4 regions of the Arthrobacter sp. Marseille-P9274 genome follow, and region 2 is predicted to be linked to each of the others. Evidence: predicted binding sites of a transcription regulator. Region 2 holds the regulator's gene; each other region holds the start of a gene.
The links. Region 2 encodes LexA, which represses DNA repair genes until DNA is damaged. Its sites were predicted from a motif close to TCGAACANNTGTTCGA; they were not measured.

Region 1 (5,206 bases), 1.5 Mb from region 2:
CCTGCGACGCCGCTGGTACCGTCAGCAACCACTGAATCTTCGTAAGTACTGATCCGGTCCCGGCACCAGCCACCCTGGCCTTCCGGACCGGCCAAAGGAGACAAAGTATGAACGCCCTGCCGTTCTCCCCATCCCGCCTCAACTATCTCGAGCGGGAACAACTCCCGCAGTCCCGGCGTATCGCCGCCACCTTCGGCGCCGTCGGACTGCTCCACCTGCTCTGCCTCGGCCTGCTCGCCTATTCGTTCACGGCGGACACCAACCCCCTGGCCCTCGGAATGTTCTTCACCGCGTACCTGGCTGGCGTCAAGCACAGCTACGACTGGGACCACATCGCCGCCATCGACAACTCCAGCCGCAAATTCGCCGCCCAAGGCCGTTCGCCGGTCAGCGTCGGCTTCGCTTTCAGCCTCGGGCACAGCAGCATCGTCCTGATCGCGGGGATCCTCGTGGTTAGCGGCGCCGCCGTCATGGCCACCGCCCTGGACGACGGCTCGCCCGTCAACACAGCGCTCGGGCTGATCGGCGCCATCGTCTCCGCCACCTTCCTGCTGGCCATCGGCATTTTCAACGGCGCCGCCTTCCGCCGTGCCGCCAAGGTCTTCCAGCGTGTCCGCGCCGGCGAACGCGTCACCCCGGACGAACTCCGCCCGCAGGGACTCGTCGCCCGGCTGCTCGACAAGCCGCTGTCCCGCATCAACCGCCCGCGCGACATCTACTTCATCGGATTCCTCTTCGGGCTCGGCTTCGACACCGCCACCACGATCGCCTTCCTCCTCCTGACCGCCTCCGCCGCCCTCGCCGGCGTCTCACCCCTGGCCCTCATGGCCCTGCCCCTCGGCTTCACCGCCGCTATGACCCTCTGTGATACCGCCAATGGCCTCGCCATGATGAAGATGTACCGCACGGCGATCTCCGACCCCGAGAAGAAGATCGGCTTCAACATGGTTGTCACCGGCCTGTCCTCATTCTCAGCGCTGTTCATCGCCGCCATCACCATCGCCGGCCTGCTCCACAGCGCCGGGCTGACCGGCCCCATCACTACCTGGCTCGGCGAACTCGACCTAGGCCACGCGGGCCTTGTCCTCGTAGCCGTCTTCCTCACCGTCTGGGGCATCGCCCGCCTCACCTGGCGCCGCCCGGCACTAGGCTGAGGCGCTGCTGAGGTGCTGCGGCAGGGCGTCACCTGACTGTCGCAGGCATGTGCAGAAGGTGTACGCAGGAAGTTGTGCAGCCGCTACACGTGCCACTACTGATTTTCCTCCTACCCGGGCAAGTGGCATGGACTCAGATCCTAGTCTTGGGAGCGATTCTTGGCCTCGATTTCGACGAACACGAACTCCTCCGGGCCGGGGTTGATGACGTTGTGTTCGCTGCCGGCCGGCCGGGTGTAGGACTGGCCGGCTGTCAGTTCATTGATAAATTCGCCGTCAGCCAATTGCAGTTTCAGCGGACCCGTTGTTATAGGCACGACAACGTAGTCGAACTCGTGGCGGTGCCAGCCGGTCTCGGTACCGGCCTGGAACCGCCATTCGGTAACGCGGAAATGTTCGTTGTCTATCTGGACGGTTGCCCGTGCCTGTGCCTGTGCTTGGGTGGACATAATTGGTCACCAATTTCTCTCGTTGGAATCGAGCGAGCGTTGTGCTGCCACTACGTTTCTACCAAGGAGGCGTGTCCGGCTGCAGTGGCCCGTCGCCGAAGGGCCGGCTCCAGCCGTCCGTTGATTCGACCGACGCCAGCGCGCCCGGTGACAGTGCGGGAGAACCCGCGGCAGTGCGGGCCGGGGCCGACTCTGCGGAACTTGGGCTGCGGTCGTCGCTTCGTGACGGGGGTGGCGTCAATTGCTGTGCCCGTTTGAGGACAGGCGGGATTCGGTAGTGGTTGCGTCGTGGGACTTGGGAGGGGTCGATGTAGGCGGGCGGGATGAACCACGGTATCCCGTCTATCGATTCGATGATCCAGTCTCCGGCGTGGACCAGGTGGTGGTGGAAGGAGCACAGGAGCACGCCGTTGGCGACGGACGTCCTGCCTTTGTGCTTCTTCCAGTAGCGGATGTGGTGGGCTTCGGTCCAGTGGGCTGGCATGGTGCAGCCGGGGAAGGCGCAGCCCTTGTCGCGGGCCACGAGGGCCCGGCGCTGGGCCGGAGTGAAGAGGCGCTGTGCTCGTCCGATGTCGAGGACTTCGCCTTTGCCGCCGAACACGATGGGGATGAGGTCGGCGTCGCAGGCCATCTTGCGGACCGTGCGGGGTGTGATGAGTCCGGTGAAGACGGCCTGGCCCGAGGTGCCGGCTTCGGTTGCACTCATCAGGTCCTGGTAGTCGATGGTGACCATGACCTGCGGGCGGTGGCCTCCGCTGGCGGGAAGCTTATCCGTAGACAGCGCGATCTGGCAGGCCCCGACCAGACCCTGCAGCAGCAGCTGGGGTCGGGTGGGGTTTGGCCAGCCCGGAACCGGCCCCGCTTCCCCGGCGGCATTCGCGTCTTCGGAGGCGGGGGAGTCGCCTTCCGGCGCGAAGGTGGTTTGCAGGCGCGGGTTGGTTGCCGTGTTCATGGCGGTGATCAGGTGCTCGTACTGTTCATCCGTGGCACAGACTTCCAGCCGGTGCAGGCCCCAGCGCTTCCCTTTCACAAACACACCCTGCTGGGCGGTGAGCTGTTCCGTGCTGGGTTCGCGTCCGTCCGGGTCGATGGCGGCTTCCCAGCTACGCGCGATGATGCGCAGCGTGTCCAGGTCCGCCTCCGCCGCCTGGCGGGTCAGCTGTTCCTCCATGGCGGCCAGGTGGTCCGGGTCGGCTACCGGGCGGATGCGTTCGAGGGTGTCGTGGATGAGGGTGGCGGCCGTGCCGCCGATCTCCGATGCCGTCAGCCCGGCTGCGAGGTGTTCGTACTTCGGCGGGGCCTCGCCGCCGGAGATGAGGGTGTGCGGCATCGTGCCGGCACCGACGCGGATGCGGCGGCGGGCTTCGGTCCGGCTGATCCGCAGCCGGGCCCGGAGGTAGTCCGCGGTGTCCCGGAATTCGGTCTTCGACTTCGGGTTGGCCGGGTCCCGGCCCAGGGCGTTCGCTATGTCCTGCTGGTCGATGGCATGCGCGCCGGTGACCTGCAGTTGCTCGACGGTCCTGGAGAGGTCCTCGAACAGCCCTACGCATTCCGCCACTACCTGCGGGTCCTGGAGACCGGCATTCTGGCGGAAAATCGCGGCGAATTCCTGTAGCTCGTCGCGCATCGAAGCGACTCAGGAAGCCGGTGGCTTCCTGAGTCGCTTCGAGAGGTGCGATCGCCATGCTTAATTCTATCGAAAATGTGTTCTGATAGCACGATAAATCTGCGCTGTGTAGGACAGCTGAGGGGGCTGAAACGAGGTCCGAGGCATGGCCGCGAGGAGACCATCGATCCGGGATTCGGGCGCTTTCGGGCGTGGCAAATGCGCCGTCCCATAGCGGGCACGGCTAGTGCGATGAGGGCGCCCGTATTGCGTTCCTCGGCATACTCCGGTGGCAGGGGGATGCCCTCAGAACTTTGCGCCGCAGCTACTGCAGATGGAGTCCGGTAGGCCCGTTCTGGATGGGCAGGAAGACCGTGACATACCCGGGCCAGACACACATATTTGGCCTATAACCCCATTTTTGGGCCGGTCGGCCCGTGAGCCGGTTCAGGTTCTGATTAAAGAGAAGTACCGGCAGGTGCTGCGGACGGTTGGGGGAGACATCCGCTTGCCTGCCGGTACTTGGATCAGACCAGGAAGCCTAATCCGTAATCACTCGCACCTTTATGAGGTAGTTAAGACTGTAGGGACCGAATGTGGGACAAAACCCTTAAGAAGCTGGGAGAAGTCTGTGAATGCTTCTCCGCCGGAGCCGTCTGCCGCCCCGTGATTCAATGTCAGCATGACTGCACAGACTTCCACTTCTTCTTCCGGCCGCACCGTCTTCCTCGGCTGCGGATCAATGAACGAGGCCATTCTGGCGGGCCTGCTGTCCAGCGGGACCGATGCGCAATCAGTCACCGCTACCGTTCGCCGCACGGAGCGCGCCGAGGAGTTGCGCGACCGGTATCCGGGGCTGACGGTGCTGGCCGAGAACGAAGTTCCCGAGGCTAACAGCAAGGCCGTGCAGGGAGCCCGGCTTGTGGTGCTGGGCGTCAAGCCGGCCGGCATCGCCGACCTCTGCCGGCGGATTTCGGATGACCTGGCGCGGGAGACCGTCGTCGTTAGTGTTGCCGCAGCGGTCACTGTGGCGACCATGGAGGCAGCACTGCCCGAGGGACAGCCGCTGGTGCGCAGCATGCCGAACACCCCGCTGAAGGTGGGCCGCGGCGCCGTCGGAATCGCAGCCGGAACCCACGCCGGCCCGGAGCAGCTGAAGCTGGCTGAGGCGTTGTTCTCCGGGGCGGGGACCGTGGTGGTCGTGCCGGAGGACCAGCTGGACGCGGTGTCCGCGGTCAGCGGGTCCGGTCCGGCGTACGCGTTCTACCTGGCGGAAGCCATGGCCAAGGCCGGCGCGGAGCTTGGGTTGGGGGCCGAGCTAGCGTTGACCCTGGCTCGGGAAACCGTGGCCGGGGCGGGCGCCATGCTGGCCCAGGAAGGGGCGGACCCGGCGGCCCTGCGCAAGGCCGTGTCCAGCCCGAACGGCACGACGGAACGAGCGATCGCAGCCTTCGACGAGGCCGGGCTGCCGGCCGTCATTGCCGCCGGGATGCGCGCCGCGGCGGACCGCGCCGCGGAACTTTCCAAGGAGCTGGGCTGACCTGCCCGTTATGGGCGCGCTGCGAAGCGCTCGAGCAGGTCGACGTGGCCTGAAACGATGAGCATGTCCCGGCCGGAGACCTTGGTTTCCGGCCGGGCATAGGTAAAGTCCTCGCCCGGTGATTTCACGCCGACGACGGTCACTCCGTACTTGGACCGGACTGCGGATTCGCCGAGCGTGAAGCCCTGGGTTTCCTTGGGCGGATACATCTTGACGATCGCGAAACCGTCGTCGAACTCGATGAAGTCCAGCATCCGCCCGCCGACCAGGTGCGCGGCGCGGCGGCCGGCATCGGCTTCCGGGTAGATCACGTGGTTCGCGCCGATGCGGGTCAGGATCTTGCCGTGCGAGGCGGTGATGGCCTTGACCCATAGGTGTTCGATGCCCAGGTCCACGAGGTTCACGGTGATGAGCACCGAGGACTCGATCGAGGTGCCCACGCCGACGACGGCCGAGG
Region 2 (5,206 bases):
GTCTCGCTGCCGGCCTCGCCCTGCACAAGCCGGACCGCCTGGCCGTCGGCGACGTCCACGGCGGGCAGCAGTTCGAGGATCGGGGCATCTTGCGTCGTCATAGGGGGAATCCGCTTTCTGAACTAGTCGAAGGAATTACTCGGCCGGGCCGAGAGTAAGCAGGTAGGCGGCCACGAGGGCCATGGCCGCCAGGAACCAGAAACTGATAATCAGCCATTTCGGCGCCTGCTGGCCGCGGAAGGCAATGGCGCCTCCGGCGAGGAGGCCGGCCAGACCCATCAGGACAACACTCCACATACCGGGTCAGCCCAGGGTCCGAAGCCAGTTTTGCAGCATGGCGGCGCCCGCGTCCCCGGACTTCTCGGGGTGGAACTGCGTTGCGCTCAGCGGACCGTTCTCGACGGCGGCAATGAAGGGACCGCCGTGATCGGACCACGTGACCATGGGAGGAGTCATGGCCGGCTGGTTCACGTCGAAGTTCCAGTGCTGGACGCCGTAGGAATGCACGAAGTAGAACCGCTCGTCTTCGATCCCGGCAAACAACTGGCTGCCTTCCGGGGGCCGAACGGTGTTCCACCCCATGTGCGGGACGACCTCGGCGGCCAGGCGCTCGACGGTGCCCGGCCATTCACCGATGCCTTCAGTCCTCACGCCGTGCTCGACGCCGGCCTCGAACATCACCTGCAGTCCGACGCAGATCCCCAGGACCGGGCGGCTGCCTGCGACGCGCCTGCCGATCCAGCGGATGGCGTCGACGGACTTGAGTCCTTCCATGACGGTCGCAAAGGCCCCGACGCCGGGCACAACCAGGCCGTCGGCCTCGAGGACTGCCCGCGAATCGTGGCTGAGCGTCACCTCGGCGCCGACGTGCTCCAGCGCCCGGACTGCCGACCGGATGTTGCCCGACCCGTAGTCCAGAACGGTCACCTTGGGCGCCATAATCAGAGCGCTCCCTTGGTCGACGGAATGCCCTCGACGCGCGGATCCGGCTCCACGGCGGCGCGCAAGGCGCGGGCGAAGGCCTTGAACTGGGCCTCCACAATGTGGTGCGGGTCCCGGCCGCCGAGCACCCGCATGTGCAGGCAGATCTGCGCGTGCAGCGTGATTGCCTCGAAGACGTGGCGGGTCAGGGAACCGGTGAAGTGGCCGCCGATCAGGTGGTATTCCTGGCCGGCCGGTTCACCGTCGTGGACGAGGTAAGGCCTGCCCGAGATGTCGACCACGGCATGGGCGATAGCCTCGTCCAGCGGGACGGTGGCTTCGCCGAAACGGCGGATCCCGGCCTTATTGCCAAGCGCGTTCTTCAGGACTTCCCCAAGCGTGATGGCGACGTCCTCGACCGTGTGATGGGCGTCGATGTGCGTGTCCCCCGAGGCCTTCACTGTCAGGTCGATCAGCGAGTGCTTCGAGAGGGCCGTGAGCATATGGTCGTAGAACGGCACGGTGGTGCTGATATCGGACTGCCCGGTGCCGTCCAGGTTCAGCTCAACCAGCACCGACGACTCGCTGGTGGTGCGTTCGAGGCGTGCTGTGCGTGCAGTGGTGGCGATATCCGCGGTCATGGAATTCCTTTGTGGCAAGAGGGGTCATTGCGGGTCCGCACGGAACCCGCACTTATCAGTCTAGAAGACTCCGCTCAGAGCAGTTCCCGCAGCCGGTCGAGGAATGCGGTGGTCTCGGCCTCGGTGCCGGCGGTGACGCGCAGGTGCCCGGCGATCCCGACGTCGCGGATCAGCACGCCGGCATCCAGCAGCCCCTGCCAGACCCTGTGCGGGTCCTTCAACCCGCCGAAGAAGACGAAGTTCGAGTCCGACGGCGCGGGCTGCAGCCCCAGCGACGTCAACTCGCTAACGATCCGGTCCCGCTGGCTCTTGATCTCTTCGACATTGGCGAGCAGCGCGCCGGCATGATCGAGCGCCGCCAACGCGGTCGCCTGCGTGACGGCCGAGAGGTGGTAAGGGAGCCGGACCAGCCGGAGGGCGTCCGCAATCTGGGGAGCTGCGGCAAGATAGCCGACGCGGGCGCCGGCGAGGGCGAAGGCCTTGCTCATGGTCCGCGAAACGATCAGCCGCTCCCTGCCCGGCAGGAGCGTCAGGGCACTGTCCGTCCCGACATGGGCAAATTCTGCATACGCTTCATCGACGATGACGATCGCCTGGCTCGCTTCGCCGGCTTCGTAGACAGCTTCGACGACATCGAGCCCGAGCGCGGTCCCGGTCGGATTGTTCGGTGAACACAGGACGACAATGTTGGCTGCGGTATCACGGACCGCCTTGGCAGCTTGGTCGGCGGTCAGGCCGAAGTCCGCGTCGCGGCGGACGGTCACGTACTCCGTGTCCGTGCCGCTGGCAAGGAGGGGATACATCGAGTAGGTGGGCGGAAAACTCAGCAGCCGGCGCCCCGGGCCGCCGAAGGCCTGCAGTATCTGCTGCAGTACCTCGTTGGACCCGTTCGCTGCCCACATGTTCCCGGCGGAGAGCCCGTGACCGAGGTAGTTGGCCAGCGCCTCCCGCAGCTCCGTGAATTCGCGGTCCGGGTAGCGGTTCAGGCCCCCCACCGCCGACTGGACGCGCGCCGCAATCGCGTCGGCAACCTCCTGAGGCAGCCCGTGCGTATTTTCGTTGACGTTGAGAAGCACGGGTACGTCGAGTTGCGGAGCTCCGTACGGTGTCAGCCCGCGCAGGTTGTTGCGCAGGGGCAGTCGGTTGAGTAGATCCAGCTGGTCGTTCACCTGACCAGCTTAGGCTCCGGCGGGCCCGGGGCAGGAATCGGGCCTGCCGGAGCGGCTCTTATTACAGCTGCTAGTCCCCCAGCGGGACGAACAGCCGCTGTCCGGCACGAACGACGGAATTCGGCAGATTGTTCAGCTGCTGGATCTCGGCAATGACATCGTGCGGGTGGCGGTCCGGCGCTGCCAGCACGGCCACATCCCACAGCGTCTGGCCGGGCGCGACGGCGACCGACACGGTGCGGCCGGGGCCAAGGTCAGGCCCCGAGCTGGCCAGGGCCGGCGCCGTAAAGAAGCCGATCAGGGTCAGCAGGACTGCGACGCCAAGCATCAGGGGCAACCCGATGAGCACCAGGCGGCCGCGGCGGGTGAGCCGCAGCGCGGGCGTCGAGCCGGGCAAAGCCTGCGGGGCGACGTGCGGGGCGAGCTGAACAGACATGAGGGTACCTTCCCGTTCCGCGTGCATATGCATCTTGGTTTCGAACGCATATTCGAACTGTCGGTTTCCATTTGTAGCACTTGTGATCGAATGTTGTCGAGACTCGATCGAATAAATGTTTGAGATCGTAGTAGGGCTGCCCTAGGCTTGAAGAAATGGCGGCCATGCCTGAGTCCATCAGCTGCCACTGACAACATTGGACCGGCCACCCCTGGCTAGCCCGGGGTGGCCGGATAGAGAACCGGGGCCAGTTCATGTCGAGGAAGATTGCAGCTACTTCAGGTGCCGACGGCACGGGAACCGCACGCAAGCGCGCGGCCGCGTCCCCCAAGAGCCTGACGCCCCGCCAGAAGAAGATCCTCGAAAGCATCCAGCGTTCCATCAGCGCCAAGGGCTACCCGCCGTCGATGCGCGAGATCGGTGACACCGTCGGGCTCGCCAGCCTCTCCAGCGTCACGCATCAGCTCTCGCAGCTGGAGAAGCTCGGCTATATCCGCCGCGATCCCAAGCGGCCGAGGGCCATGGAGGTCCTGACGCCGCTGACGCTCGAGAAAGGGGCGGTGGAGATCGAAGGCATGGCCGAGCCGGAGAAACTCCGCAGCATCGGCGGCCTGTCGGTATCGGAACTGGCCACGGCTTCCGATACGGCGATCGTTCCGCTGGTCGGCAGGATCGCCGCGGGCGGGCCCATCCTGGCGGACCAAGTGGTCGAGGACGTCATGCCCCTCCCCCGGCAGCTCGTCGGGCACGGCGAGCTCTTCATGCTCAAGGTCTCCGGCGATTCCATGATCGATGCCGCCATCTGCGACGGAGACTGGGTCGTCGTCCGCCGGCAGCCGAGCGCCGTCAACGGCGAAATCGTCGCCGCGCTGCTGGACGACGAGGCTACCGTCAAGACTTTCCGGCAGCGGGATGGCCACACCTGGCTGCTGCCGCAGAACACCCAGTATGAACCGATCCTCGGCGACGGCGCGACGATCATGGGCAAGGTCGTTTCGGTGATGCGCGCCCTGTAGCCGCCGCCCGGCGGGCCCTCAGCCCGCCAGGCGCTGCAGGATCTGGAGCGCCGTCGCCCGGTCCTTCGTCGACCAGAACGGCGGCAGCGCCGCCCTGAGGAAGCCCCCATACCGGGCATTGGCCAGTCTCGAATCGAGCACGGCCACCATGCCCCGGTCCCCCGCGGCACGGATAAGCCGTCCGGCACCTTGGGCAAGCCGTACCGCGGCGTGCGTGGCCGAAATGGTCATGAAACCGTTCCCGCCCGCCTGCGACACTGCCCGCGTGCGGGCGGTCATGAGCGGATCGTCCGGCCGGGGGAAGGGAATCCTGTCGATGACCACCAGGCGGCAGGCCTCTCCCGGCACGTCGACCCCCTGCCACAGCGTCATCGTCCCGAACAGGCAGGTATTCGGTTCGCTCGAGAATTGCCGGACCAGCGCCGCCATCGACGACTCGCCCTGGCAAAGGATCGTGAAGGGCAGCCGCTTGCGCATCTCCGCGGCGGCATCCTCGGCGGCCCGCCGCGACGAGAACAGTCCGAGGGCACCTCCATTGGAGGCGCGAAGCAACGCTTCGAGCTCGTCCAACTGCTCGGGGCTTGTCCCCCGGCCTGGCTTTGGCAGGTGGGAGGCCACATAGAGCACGCCCTGCTTCGGGTAGTCGAACGGGCTCCCGACATCGGCGCTGCTGTACTTCGGCGCTCCTTCGCCCAGCAGGCCCAGCGAGCCGGCGACGGCGTCGAAGGCGTTGCCGATGGCGAGGGTCGCGGACGTGAGGACGACGGTGTGGCCCTCGAAAAGCCCCTCGCGAAGCCGGGAAGCCACCGACAGCGGCGCCACGTTCAGCATCGGCGGCAGGGTCTCGTCCGGAGGTCCGTAACCGCTGCCCGCTGTGAAGCTGCTGGGACGGGTTATCCATAGGACCTCCCGGCTGTGGGCGGTGGACACTACCCGGTCGCACAGCTCCAGGATGGCCGCCAGCCGTGACCTTGCCATCTGCCTGCCGCCGTCCGCCGCGCCCGAGCCATCGGGCTTGGAGTC
Region 3 (5,206 bases), 270 kb from region 2:
TCCGCCGGCAGCGCGTAGAACGCCCGGAATGCCATCGAATGTCCATCCACAACCAGGAGGCGGCGCGGTCCCTCCGGCTCAGCCATAGTCTGAGTGTCGGATGGGGCAGCAAGAGGCTCGACGGTGGCAACGGATTCCGGTTTGTTTGTTTCACTCACAGGTGCCAGCCTAGTCGCATGACCGAGAATCTCACTCCGGCTGCGGAGCCGGCCGCCACCCCGGAGAACCGCCTGCAGGAGCTCATCGACGCCGGCGTTCCGGAGCATTTGCGCCCTTGGCTACGGCAAATGGGTGTCGGCGCGCTGGTCGTGAAGATGGGCATCAAATTCGTCGAGATGTCCGCCGAGCGAATCGTTGCCACCATGCCCGTGCTCGGAAACACACAGGTCGCGGGCATCCTGCATGGCGGAGCCCACGTGGTCCTGGCGGAAACACTCGGTTCCTTCGCCGCGTCGATCCACGCCGGCGCGAACCGCCATGCCGTTGGCATCGAGGTCGGAGCCACGCACCACCGGTCCGTCGCCGCGGGGTTGGTGACCGGAACCGCCACCGCACTCCAACTGGGCCGCACGTTGGCCGTCCATGAAGTGGTCATGACGGACGAGCAAGGACGCCGGCTCTCCACCGCCCGGATCACCAATCTGATTCGGGACAACGCATAACCAGGTTGCGGGCTGCAAATGGGATAAGCGGGAGTTGGTCCCTGCAGGCCTTGTTATCGCATCAGGCCACCGTAGGCGCATCTTTTCGCCCCTGGGCGAACCTTGCCGTCCGTAGGGCGCATCTGTTCGTCCTTGGTCGCATCGCGCCGTCCGTGGAGCACCGGGCTGTCCGATGAACGGCACCAGGGGCGTTCGCTAGAAGGGTGGTGGTTCGTCCGGGCTGCCGTGGTGGTGCCCATCGTCGTCATGCGCTGCGCCCGTCGGGGCGTTGTGGCGGGGTGCCGTGAGCGGGCCGGTTGGGGGTGGGAGGGCCGCGGAGCGGGCCTGTGCTGGCTTTGCTGGTCCGGCTGGTTCGGATTGTCCGGTTTGTTGGTGTTTGCGGTTGTAGTAGGCGCGGAGTTTCGTGTTGATGGTGTGGATTTCGTGGTGTTCGAGGATGCTGGCGAGTTCTTCGGGCGGGGTGTGCACCAGGGGCTCGGCCCTGGTCGGGTAGCCGATTCCTGCGGGAGAGGTCCAGTCGAATTCGCCTTGATTGGGTTGTTGCAGGTTCCAGTCGGTTTCGGTTTTGAGGCGGTGGTGGCGCTTGCATTCCGGCCCGAGGTTGGCCACGTTGGTGGATCCGCCGTCGGCCCAGCCGATGGTGTGGTCGAGTTCGCAGTGGTCGCTGGAGCGGGAGCAGCCGTAGAACGTGCATTTTTCGTAGAGCAGGCGCAGGTAGCGGCGTTGCGCGGCGGTGGGCCGGTACTGTTTGCGGTCCATGGTGAGGACCGCGCCGGTGACCGGGTCGGTCAGGACGCGGGTGAACGAGGGGGCGTTCGCGGCCAGGCGGGCGGCTGCGTCGATGGGGATCGGCCCGTATCCGTCGAGGTGGGCAGGTTCCTGGCCGAGGCCGAGCAGTGTGAGGGCGGGGATGGTCAGCGCGACGGTGGGCACGATCCCGTACCCGGTGCCCGGGGGAAGGCCGCCGTCCAGGGCGGGGTGTTCCCGCGGGTCCACGGGCCCGGGACCCCCAAACCCGCCGGCAGCAAGGCCGCCAGCGGGTTTGGGGGTCCCGGTGAGCAGGAGGTGGGTGAGGGCGTCGGCGCGGAGCTGGGTCAGGGTGCGGGGTTCTTCGGGGCCCTGCACGGAGAGCGCGATGGCCTGGACGCGGTTGAACGCGGCGACGGCGGTTTCCGCGGGCAGGTAGGCGGAGAGCCAGGCCATGCCGTCGTAGTCGGGTTTGAGTTCGAGGTGGCGGTCGGCTGCTTTCTTGGCGCGGCGGGCGGTGATGGTTTCGGGGTGGCGTTTTTCGCGGAGTGTTTTCGCGCGGCGGCGCAGGCTGCTGGTGGAGCATGCGGGGGCGAGCTCGAGGAGTTCGTGTTCGAATCCGGGCCGGGCCTGGGGCGGCAGCGATGTGGTTTCGTCGGTAATGATGGCTGCCTGCACGCCGGTCAGGTTGCCTTGTTCGAGGGTTTCAAGGGTGTTGGGGCATTCACCGGCGATGGTTCGGGCATAGTTGATGCGGATCGCGGCGGTCCTTTCCGGGATCTGCAGTGCGGCGGCGGCTTCGGCGATGGCCGCGGCTTCGGCCAGATGTTCGTCCGGCGTGCCCGGCCCGAGGGGTGCGGGCCAGCCGTGGGGCTGTTCGTTCACGGCCTCGCGGACCAGGGCGTTGAGCAGGCGCAGGATGCGGGCCTCCAGCCAGGCGGAGGCGCGGCGTGCGGCGATGAGTTCGTGCGCGGCTTCCTGGTACAGCATGCGGGACGGCTCCCGGGACCCCAGCAAGGGCAGCAGGTCCTTCACCTGCCCGGACCGGGCCGGCAGCACAGGCTCCCACGCCGGCGGTGTAAACGCGCCGCGGCTTCCGGCCCACGGGTCCTCCTCCAACGGGGCGTCATGTCCGGTCAGCACGTAGAGCGGGATCGGGGCATCCGGCGCGTCGAGGGGAATGCCCTCGGCATCCACGGCCTCGCCCTCCTCCCACGAGTTCTCGTCCCACGGCGGACGGCACGAGAACGGATCCGCCGGCCGCAGACCAAACACGGGAACAGCCGCAAGAACGGCTGAAGGCTCAGGGCCGGCAGATCCTGAGGGGCTGGCATGAGCGCCACCGGTACGGCCCGAGGCCTCCGGGCCTTCTGCCTCCTGCGGTGATTCCGCTGGTGTGTTCGCCATCACACCATTCTAATAGAATAAACGTTCTATCACTAGGGGTGTGGATAACCTAAACCCTCGGAGACGGGCCAGATGTAGAGGACGGCAAGCACCAGGCGGCGGGCTACCGGGCGAGGCGGGTTGCCGGGCGAAGCGGGTCACTGGGCGAATTTATAGCGGTGTTCCACCATGCCGGAACCCAAGGTGCGGGAACCGGTCAAGGCGGCGGGCGCCGTCGTCGTTGTGACGGGCAGAAGGCGCTTGCCGCGACCGAGGACCACCGGCACGTAGGTGACGATGAGTTCGTCGAGCAGGCTGGCGTCGAGGTACTGCGCGGCCAGTTCGCCGCCGCCGATCACCCAGACGTCGCGGTCGCCGGCGTCGGCCACGACGTTTGGATGGAAGACCGTGATGTCGCCGCGGACGAAGGTGATGTCCGCGCCTGGGATGCCCGGTAGTTCATGATGCGTAAAGACCCAGGTGGGCGTGCTGCCGTATTCCCAGGCGCCCTCTCCCCCGTTGTCCAGGAGGAATTTGTAGGTTTCCGAGCCCATGACCAGGGCGCCGATGCCGGCAATGAACTCTTCGTAGGATTCCTTCACGCCGTCGGCGTCGTTGAACTGGAAGAGCCACTCCAGCTTGTCATCCTCGTCGGCAATGAATCCGTCGAGCGAGCTGGCAACGTAGTAGACAGTCCTGGCCATGTCACTCCTTCTTCTTGGCGCGGCTCGGCTGCACGCGCGGCGGTTCGCCCGGCATCTTTGGATAGTCCGGCGGGAAGGGCAGCTCGCCCAGGCCGGCGGCACAGTCGAGCTCCCACCAGCCCAGCAGTTCGTCAACGGTGCCGGGGTTGCTGTGCATCTTGGCCCAGGGATTGCCGGCCTCCTTCAGCCGGCCCGGCACGGTGGCGATGGTGAAGTCCGAGGGCTTGACGTGCTCCAGCTCCTCCCACGTGACGGGACAGGAGACCGAGGCGTTGGGGAGTGCCCGCGGGCTGTAGGCGCCGGCGATGGTGCGGTCCCGGTTGGCCTGGTTGAAGTCCACGAAGACCTTGCGGCCCCGCTCCTCTTTCCACCACGCGGTGGTGACCTGGTCCGGCATCCGGCGCTCCAGTTCCCGCGCTGCGGCAATGACAGCGTGCCGCACATCCAGGAACTCGTGGGTCGGCTTGATCGGCGCGTACACATGCAGGCCGCGGTTGCCCGACGTCTTGATGAACGCCTCCAGCCCGGCTTCCGCCAGCACCTTCCGCAGTTCCAGCGCCGCCGGCACCGCGTCGTCGAAGTCGGTGCCGGGCTGCGGGTCCAGGTCGATGCGCAGCTGGTCCGGGTTGTCCGTGTTGGCGGTCCGCGAGGGCCAAGGGTGGAACACAATGGTGTTCATCTGGACGGCCCAGACGGCAGCGGCCGGCTCGTCCAGGACCAGCTGCGGATGCGAGCGCGCGCTCGGATAGATGACCGGGACGGACCGCACGAACTCGGGCGCGCCCTTGGGCGGATTCTTCGAAAAGAACTGCTCGCCGTCGATATTCTCCTTGAACCGCTGGAGCGCAACGGGCCGGTCCCCGTTGGCGGCGATGAAGGCCTCCCCCACCTCGGCGATGTAGCGTGCCAGGTCCAGCTTGGTCAGGCCCAGGTCGGGCCACATCACACGCGACGGGCTGGAGATCCGCATTTCCCGCTCGCCGTGGGGTCCATCCACCTTCAGGATCGTCTGCTCGCTGGCCATGGGACCACCATAAAGGCATGTCGGCGTCCCTGACGAGGGCCAACGCGGCATCATGGGTACATGCCAGACGAACAGCCACTGCAGCTTGCCGTTCGCGACGCCACGGTTTCCGCCGCCTACGCGCGGCCCGACAACGCGTCTGCCACCTTAGTTGTCGCCCACGGGGCCGGCGCCGGGATGGAGCATCCGTTCCTGCGCGGGTTCACCGACGCCATGAACGACGACGGCGTGGCCACCCTGCGGTTCAACTTTCCCTACCGGGAGGCGGGCCGGAAGTTCCCGGACCGACCGCCCGCAGCCATCAGCACGTGGCGCGCAGCCATGGCCGCGGCCGCCGAGCGGTCAGCCGGCGAACCGCTGTGGGCATGCGGGAAATCCTTCGGCGGACGGATGGCCTCCATGGCCGTCGCCGAGGGGATGCCGGCCGCGGGGCTGGTGTACCTCGGCTATCCGCTGCATCCGCCCGGCAGGCCGGAGAAGCTCCGGGACGAGCATCTCTACGGCCTCACCCTGCCGATGCTCTTCCTGCAGGGCACCAAGGACACCTTCGCGACCCCGGAACTGCTGGAAGCCGTCGTGGCCAAGATCGGGCCGACGGCAACGATCCAATGGGTGGAAGGCGGCGGGCATTCCTTTGACGTCGCCGGCCGGAAGCGGGGCTCCTACGACATCGGGGCTTCCGT
Region 4 (5,206 bases), 250 kb from region 2:
GACTTCCTGCGCGGCCTCGAGGATGTCGTTCTGGACCGGGTTGCGCGGGAAGTCCTTAACGACGTCGAGCAGGCCGGAACCGCCGCGCGTCTCGGAGGCACCGCCGTCGTACTTTTCAATGGCCTTGAAGACCGGCAGGACGTCCTCCCAGTTCCAGCCCGGGCAGCCCAGGTAGGCCCAGGTGTCGTAGTCCTGTTTGGCGCCGCGGACCCAGATGGTCGCATTCAGCGCGTGCGAGCCGCCGGTGACCTTGCCGCGAGGCAGGTGCAGGCGCCGGCCCCCGCAGGCTTCCTGCTCGGTGGTGAAGTAGTTCCAGTCCTCGGGGCCGTGCCAGAGCGCGCCTGCCGCGAAGACATCGGCAATCACCGGGTTGGTATCCTCGCCGCCAGCCTCCAGTACCGCTACCGTCTTGCCCGCGTCGATCAGCCTGCGGGCCAGGACCGAACCGGCGGAACCGGCGCCGACCACAATGAAATCCAACTCGTTGACCGCCATCTTTGGCCTCCCAAACTCTGCGGTGATGCAGCTCACCTAACTGATGCTCCAGTCTTGTCCGGGAGCGAGGCCGTCGACTTGGATCTGGGTGCAGGGTTCGTGGAAACGGGTGCACGAAACTGCGGTCAGATCTCCGGTCGGACTGCAGGACGTTGGCCCGTGGTGCCTTTGCCGTCCGAGCACTATAGTGATGCAACCGGGGAAGGGAACAGGAGCATGACTGAGATTTTGCTCAGGCAGGAAAATGGCTGGACTGCTCCTAAAGTCGCCGGGTATGCGCTGGAAAGCGAGGTGCAGGCGCTCCTTGCCGAACATCCTGCGCTGGTCCCCGGGGTTGGACCTGGCGCCCGCTCCTGCCGTGAATTCCTGACGGAGCCGGGGCCGATAGACCTCGTCATCGTGGATGAGCATGGGGAGCTCACGCTGGTCGAATGCAAGCTCGCTGCGAACCCTCAGGTCCGGCGGGAAATCATTGGACAGCTTTTCGACTACGCGTCCTGTTTCTGGAAGATGGACGTCAACGACTTCCTGGCCAAGTGGCGTCGTCGAGGTCCCGATCTGCTGGAGGCCTTGGACGATGAGAAGGCCGAGGTGCTGCGCGAAGCGATCGCCCGGAACCTGTCCGGCGGGCGGTTCCGGCTTGTCCTGGCCGCGGACGACCTCAACAAGCCGCTGAAGCGCATGGTCGAGTACCTGAACGCCATGAGCGGACCGGAAACGTCGGTGATCGCCGTCGCGTACACGCGGATGAGCCACGGGGAGGTTGAACTCCTGGTTCCGGAGGTCTACGGGCAGGAGTCGGCGGAGGCCAAGGCCAACCGGTCCGGGACAGACCGAGTGGTATGGGACCTGCCCACGTACCGTTCGTGGATACAGCAGAACGATTCGCAGGCCATCGCCGGGTTCGATGTGCTCGTGTCCGCCGCGGAGTTGGCAGGGCTGATGCTCACCGGCTCGCTGGCGGCCAAACCCGCCGCGGGGTTTCCGATCCTGGACGGCTCCGGGCAGCAACTCGGCACCCTCTCCGTGCTCGCCTACAGCGGCATGGGCACTTCCGTCGAGTTGAACTTCAATCGCCTGGCGTCCAAGCCGGAGGACGAGCGGCCTCCCACCGAAATATTGCAGGTGTTCCTGAACGATCTCGCTAATATCCCGGAGTTTAGGCCCGTCGCAGAGAAATTCAGGGCGACCGACTTCAAGAGCCGCGCACCCAACGTGCCGCTGCGTGTCCTCTCGCCGGGCGCGATCGACAAGCTTGTCGCGGCCCTCAAAGGACTCATGACCCGTCCGCGGTAGTGCCGCGAACGCGGTGTTGGTCCGCACTTGACCTTGCCCTTAGGGGCAAGGTCTACGGTGGGGGCGTGAGGAGGGCAAGATGCGGATCGGAGAACTGGCGGAACGGGCCGGGGTCACGGCGAAGGCCGTGCGGTACTACGAGTCGCTCGGGCTGATCGTCCCGGAACGGCGGGCGAATGGGTACCGCGAGTACGGCGAGTTCCACGTGCGCGCGGTCAGAGAGGTCCGACAGCTGGCCGAGTGCGGGATCGCGCCGAGCCGTGCGGCGCCCTTCATCGAGTGCCTCGACGCCGGACACGTCCACGGCGACGAATGTCCGGCGTCGCTGGCCGCCTACCGGGACAGCATCAGCGAGCTGGACCGCGCCATTGCCCTGCTCACCGCCCGCCGCGCGCTGCTCGCCAAACGCATGCAGGACGGCGCGGAGCGTTCCTTCAACAGTCTGGAGACTTCCGCCATGACCGACTACAGCGTTTTGCCCGAGGGTTTGCCTATTCCAACGGACGACGGCGGTGCGGCGCACCTTCCCGGCCTGGCGGTACCTGCGCTTACGCTTCCGTCGACGGACGGGCAGCAGGTCAACCTGGCCGAATTGGGATCGGGCCGCTCCATCATCTACCTCTACCCGCTGACCGGCCGGCCCGGGGTGGACCTGCCGGCGGGCTGGGACGAGATCCCCGGCGCCCGCGGCTGCTCGACCGAGGCCTGCGATTTCCGCGACCACTTCAAGGAGCTGGCCGCGGCCGGAGTCTCGCGCGTGTTTGGACTCTCCAGCCAGGACACCGGCTATCAGCGGGAAGTGGTCGAGCGGCTGTCACTGCCGTTCCCGATGCTCTCGGACCAGGAGTTTATGCTCCAGGAGGCCCTGGACCTGCCGGTGTTCTCCGCCCCGGGGCACGAGAAGCTGTACTCGCGGCTGACACTAGTGATTCTCGATGGCATCATCGAACACGTCTTCTACCCCATCTTCCCGCCGAACAAGCACGCGCAGCAGGTCCTGGAGTGGCTGACGGCGAACCCGCACTGATGGATATCGGCTCGCTTTCCATCCATCCATCGGGATAAGAGCTGGGCTTGTTCGCCGGTATAACACGCGGACCTCGAACTGCTCTTCTTGGCCCGGATCTCCTAACCGCTAGCCGCGACCGAGCCCGATTCACATGCGGGGAGTCTACTTACACGGACACCATAAGTGGCCGTCCAAAGGAGCCCTGACTCGTCCTACACAGCGCAGATTTATCGTGCTATCAGAACGCATTTTCGATAGAATTAGGCATGGCGATCGCACCCCTCGAAGCGACTCAGGAAGCCACCGGCTTCCTCGCTTCGATGCGCGACGAGCTACAGGAATTCGCCACGATTTTCCGTCAGAATGCCGGCCTTCAGGACCCGCGGGTCGTGGCCGATTGCGTGGGGCTGTTCGAGGATCTTTCGAGGACCGTCGAGCAGCTGCAGGTCACCGGGGCGCATACGGTGGAGCGGCAAGGCGTAGCAAGCGCGGTGGGCCGGGACCCGGGCAACCCGGAGTCAAAGTCGGAGTTCCGGGACGCCGCGGACTACCTCCGCGCCCGGCTACGGATCAGCCGGACCGAAGCCAGACGCCGCATCCGCGTCGGCGCCGGCACCATGCCGCAAACCCTCATCTCCGGCGGCGAGGCGCCGCCGAAGTACGAACACCTGGCAGCAGGACTGGCCGAGTCCGAGATCGGCGGCACGGCCGCCACGCTCATCCACGACACCCTCGAACGCATCCGTCCGGTTGCCGCCCCGGACCACCTGGCCGCCATGGAACAGCAGCTGACCCGGCAGGCGGCGGAATCCGATCTGGACACGCTGCGCATCATCGCGCGTAGCTGGGAAGCCGCCATTGATCCAGACGGACGCGAACCCAGCACGGAACAGCTCGCCGCCCAGCAAGGCGTCTTCATCAAACGGAAGCGCTGGGGCCTGCACCGGCTCGAAGTATGTGCCACGGATGAACAGTACGAGCACCTCATCACCGCCATGAACACGGCCACCAATCCGCGCCTGCAAACCACCTTCGGCCCCGAAGCCGGCGACCCTCAGGCTACCCATAGCAGCCTCGGCCACCTCACGGACGGCGCCGCCGGGGAGGCAAGCGAAGCGGCAGCCGGCCCGGCGGGAGAAGCAGGACCGCCCCCGGGCTGGCCGAACCCCACCCGGCCCCAGCTACTGCTGCAGGGTCTGGTCGGGGCCTGCCAGATCGCGCTGTCCACGGATAAGCTTCCCAGCGCCGGAGGCCACCGCCCGCAGGTCATGGTCACCATCGACTACCAGGACCTGATGAGTGCAACCGAAGCCGGCACCACCGGCCAGGCCGTCTTCACCGGACTCATCACACCCCGCACGGTCCGCAAGATGGCCTGCGACGCGGACCTCATCCCCCTCGTGTTCGGCGGCAAAGGCGAAGTCCTCGACATCGGACGCGCACAGCGGCTCTTCACCCCCGCCCAGCGCCGCGGCCTCGTCGCCCGGGACAAGGGCTGCGCCTTCCCCGGCTGCACCATGCCGGCCCACTGGACCGAAGCCCACCACATCCGCTACTGGAAAAAACACAAAGGCAGCACCTCCGTCGCCAACGGCGTGCTCCTCTGCTCCTTCCACCACCACCTGGTCCACGCCGGAGACTGGATCATCGAATCGATCGACGGCATACCGTGGTTCATCCCGCCCGCCTACATAGACCCCTCACAAGTCCCACGACGAAACAGATTCCGGCACCCGCCGGTCCTCAAACACACAGGCCAATTGACGGCTCCGGCCCGACAGACAGACGGCTGCAACGAGCCATCAGGAGGATCTCCAGTGCTCACCGCCACGGCCAGTCCTCCGGCCCCGGCCCCTGTCGAATCAACCGACAACTGGAGTCGCCCATTCGGCGACGGACCGCTGCAACCGAACGAACCGCCCTGGTAGAAACTCGCGCTCCTTCAAGCGTTTTTCAGTTGCGGGATGGTGCAGGAGAGGCCTCGGAGGGTCCAAACGTTCAGTCCGTCTCCGGTCCGGCGCAGTAGGCGCACTCCGGCTCGGAGCACGGGGCGTCGTACGGGCCGAGGTTCTCCGCCGAAAACAGGCCGGTCCTGCCGGGCGCTGCTGGAGTGGTCAGAGTACTCGTCCTTGAGTGGCTCATGCGAAGTGCCTTTCATTAGCCGTTGATGTGATTCCGCCAATCCAGCATGCAGGCTGCCCATGCATAGGGTAAAGCGGGCTTTTCCCATGCATACCGGTTAGAAAAACCGAACAGTGGAGCGCGCTCCCACGGGCTCCACTCTCCGGCTCCGCTATCACCAATGCTTCACAGCTCCACCGCTCCACGGCTCCACCGCTCCACGGCTCCACGGCTCCACGGCTCCACGGCTCCACGGCTCCACGGCTCCACGGCTCCACGGCTCCA

Region 1: a site for LexA is predicted at 3,300-3,315, ahead of OC550_RS11830 (HNH endonuclease signature motif containing protein). Genes of this name have one in related genera too.
Region 3: a site for LexA is predicted at 2,830-2,845, ahead of OC550_RS06060 (HNH endonuclease signature motif containing protein). Genes of this name have one in related genera too.
Region 4: a site for LexA is predicted at 3,040-3,055, ahead of OC550_RS03640 (HNH endonuclease signature motif containing protein). Genes of this name have one in related genera too.

Annotation. Positions count from the first base shown of each region.
Region 1 is NZ_CAMPOV010000001.1:2,563,169-2,568,374, reverse strand. It holds gene OC550_RS11845 (urease accessory protein UreD) at 1-52, shown strand, start outside; gene OC550_RS11840 (HoxN/HupN/NixA family nickel/cobalt transporter) at 108-1,154, shown strand; gene OC550_RS11835 (cupin domain-containing protein) at 1,295-1,603, opposite strand; gene OC550_RS11830 (HNH endonuclease signature motif containing protein) at 1,662-3,230, opposite strand; gene proC (pyrroline-5-carboxylate reductase) at 3,892-4,749, shown strand; gene OC550_RS11820 (TrkA family potassium uptake protein) at 4,758-5,206, opposite strand, start outside.
Region 2 is NZ_CAMPOV010000001.1:1,059,876-1,065,081, reverse strand. It holds gene priA (bifunctional 1-(5-phosphoribosyl)-5-((5-phosphoribosylamino)methylideneamino)imidazole-4-carboxamide isomerase/phosphoribosylanthranilate isomerase PriA) at 1-101, opposite strand, end outside; gene OC550_RS04840 (hypothetical protein) at 136-279, opposite strand; gene hisH (imidazole glycerol phosphate synthase subunit HisH) at 304-939, opposite strand; gene hisB (imidazoleglycerol-phosphate dehydratase HisB) at 942-1,562, opposite strand; gene OC550_RS04825 (histidinol-phosphate transaminase) at 1,637-2,731, opposite strand; gene OC550_RS04820 (LysM peptidoglycan-binding domain-containing protein) at 2,802-3,167, opposite strand; gene lexA (transcriptional repressor LexA) at 3,422-4,183, shown strand; gene OC550_RS04810 (ATP-dependent DNA helicase) at 4,202-5,206, opposite strand, start outside.
Region 3 is NZ_CAMPOV010000001.1:1,329,204-1,334,409, reverse strand. It holds gene polA (DNA polymerase I) at 1-86, opposite strand, end outside; gene OC550_RS06065 (hotdog fold thioesterase) at 177-662, shown strand; gene OC550_RS06060 (HNH endonuclease signature motif containing protein) at 858-2,684, opposite strand; gene OC550_RS06055 (dihydrofolate reductase family protein) at 2,954-3,499, opposite strand; gene ligD (non-homologous end-joining DNA ligase) at 3,501-4,523, opposite strand; gene OC550_RS06045 (alpha/beta family hydrolase) at 4,584-5,206, shown strand, end outside.
Region 4 is NZ_CAMPOV010000001.1:807,647-812,852, forward strand. It holds gene OC550_RS03625 (GMC family oxidoreductase) at 1-495, opposite strand, end outside; gene OC550_RS03630 (hypothetical protein) at 712-1,791, shown strand; gene OC550_RS03635 (redoxin family protein) at 1,871-2,818, shown strand; gene OC550_RS03640 (HNH endonuclease signature motif containing protein) at 3,067-4,728, shown strand; gene OC550_RS03645 (hypothetical protein) at 4,799-4,942, opposite strand.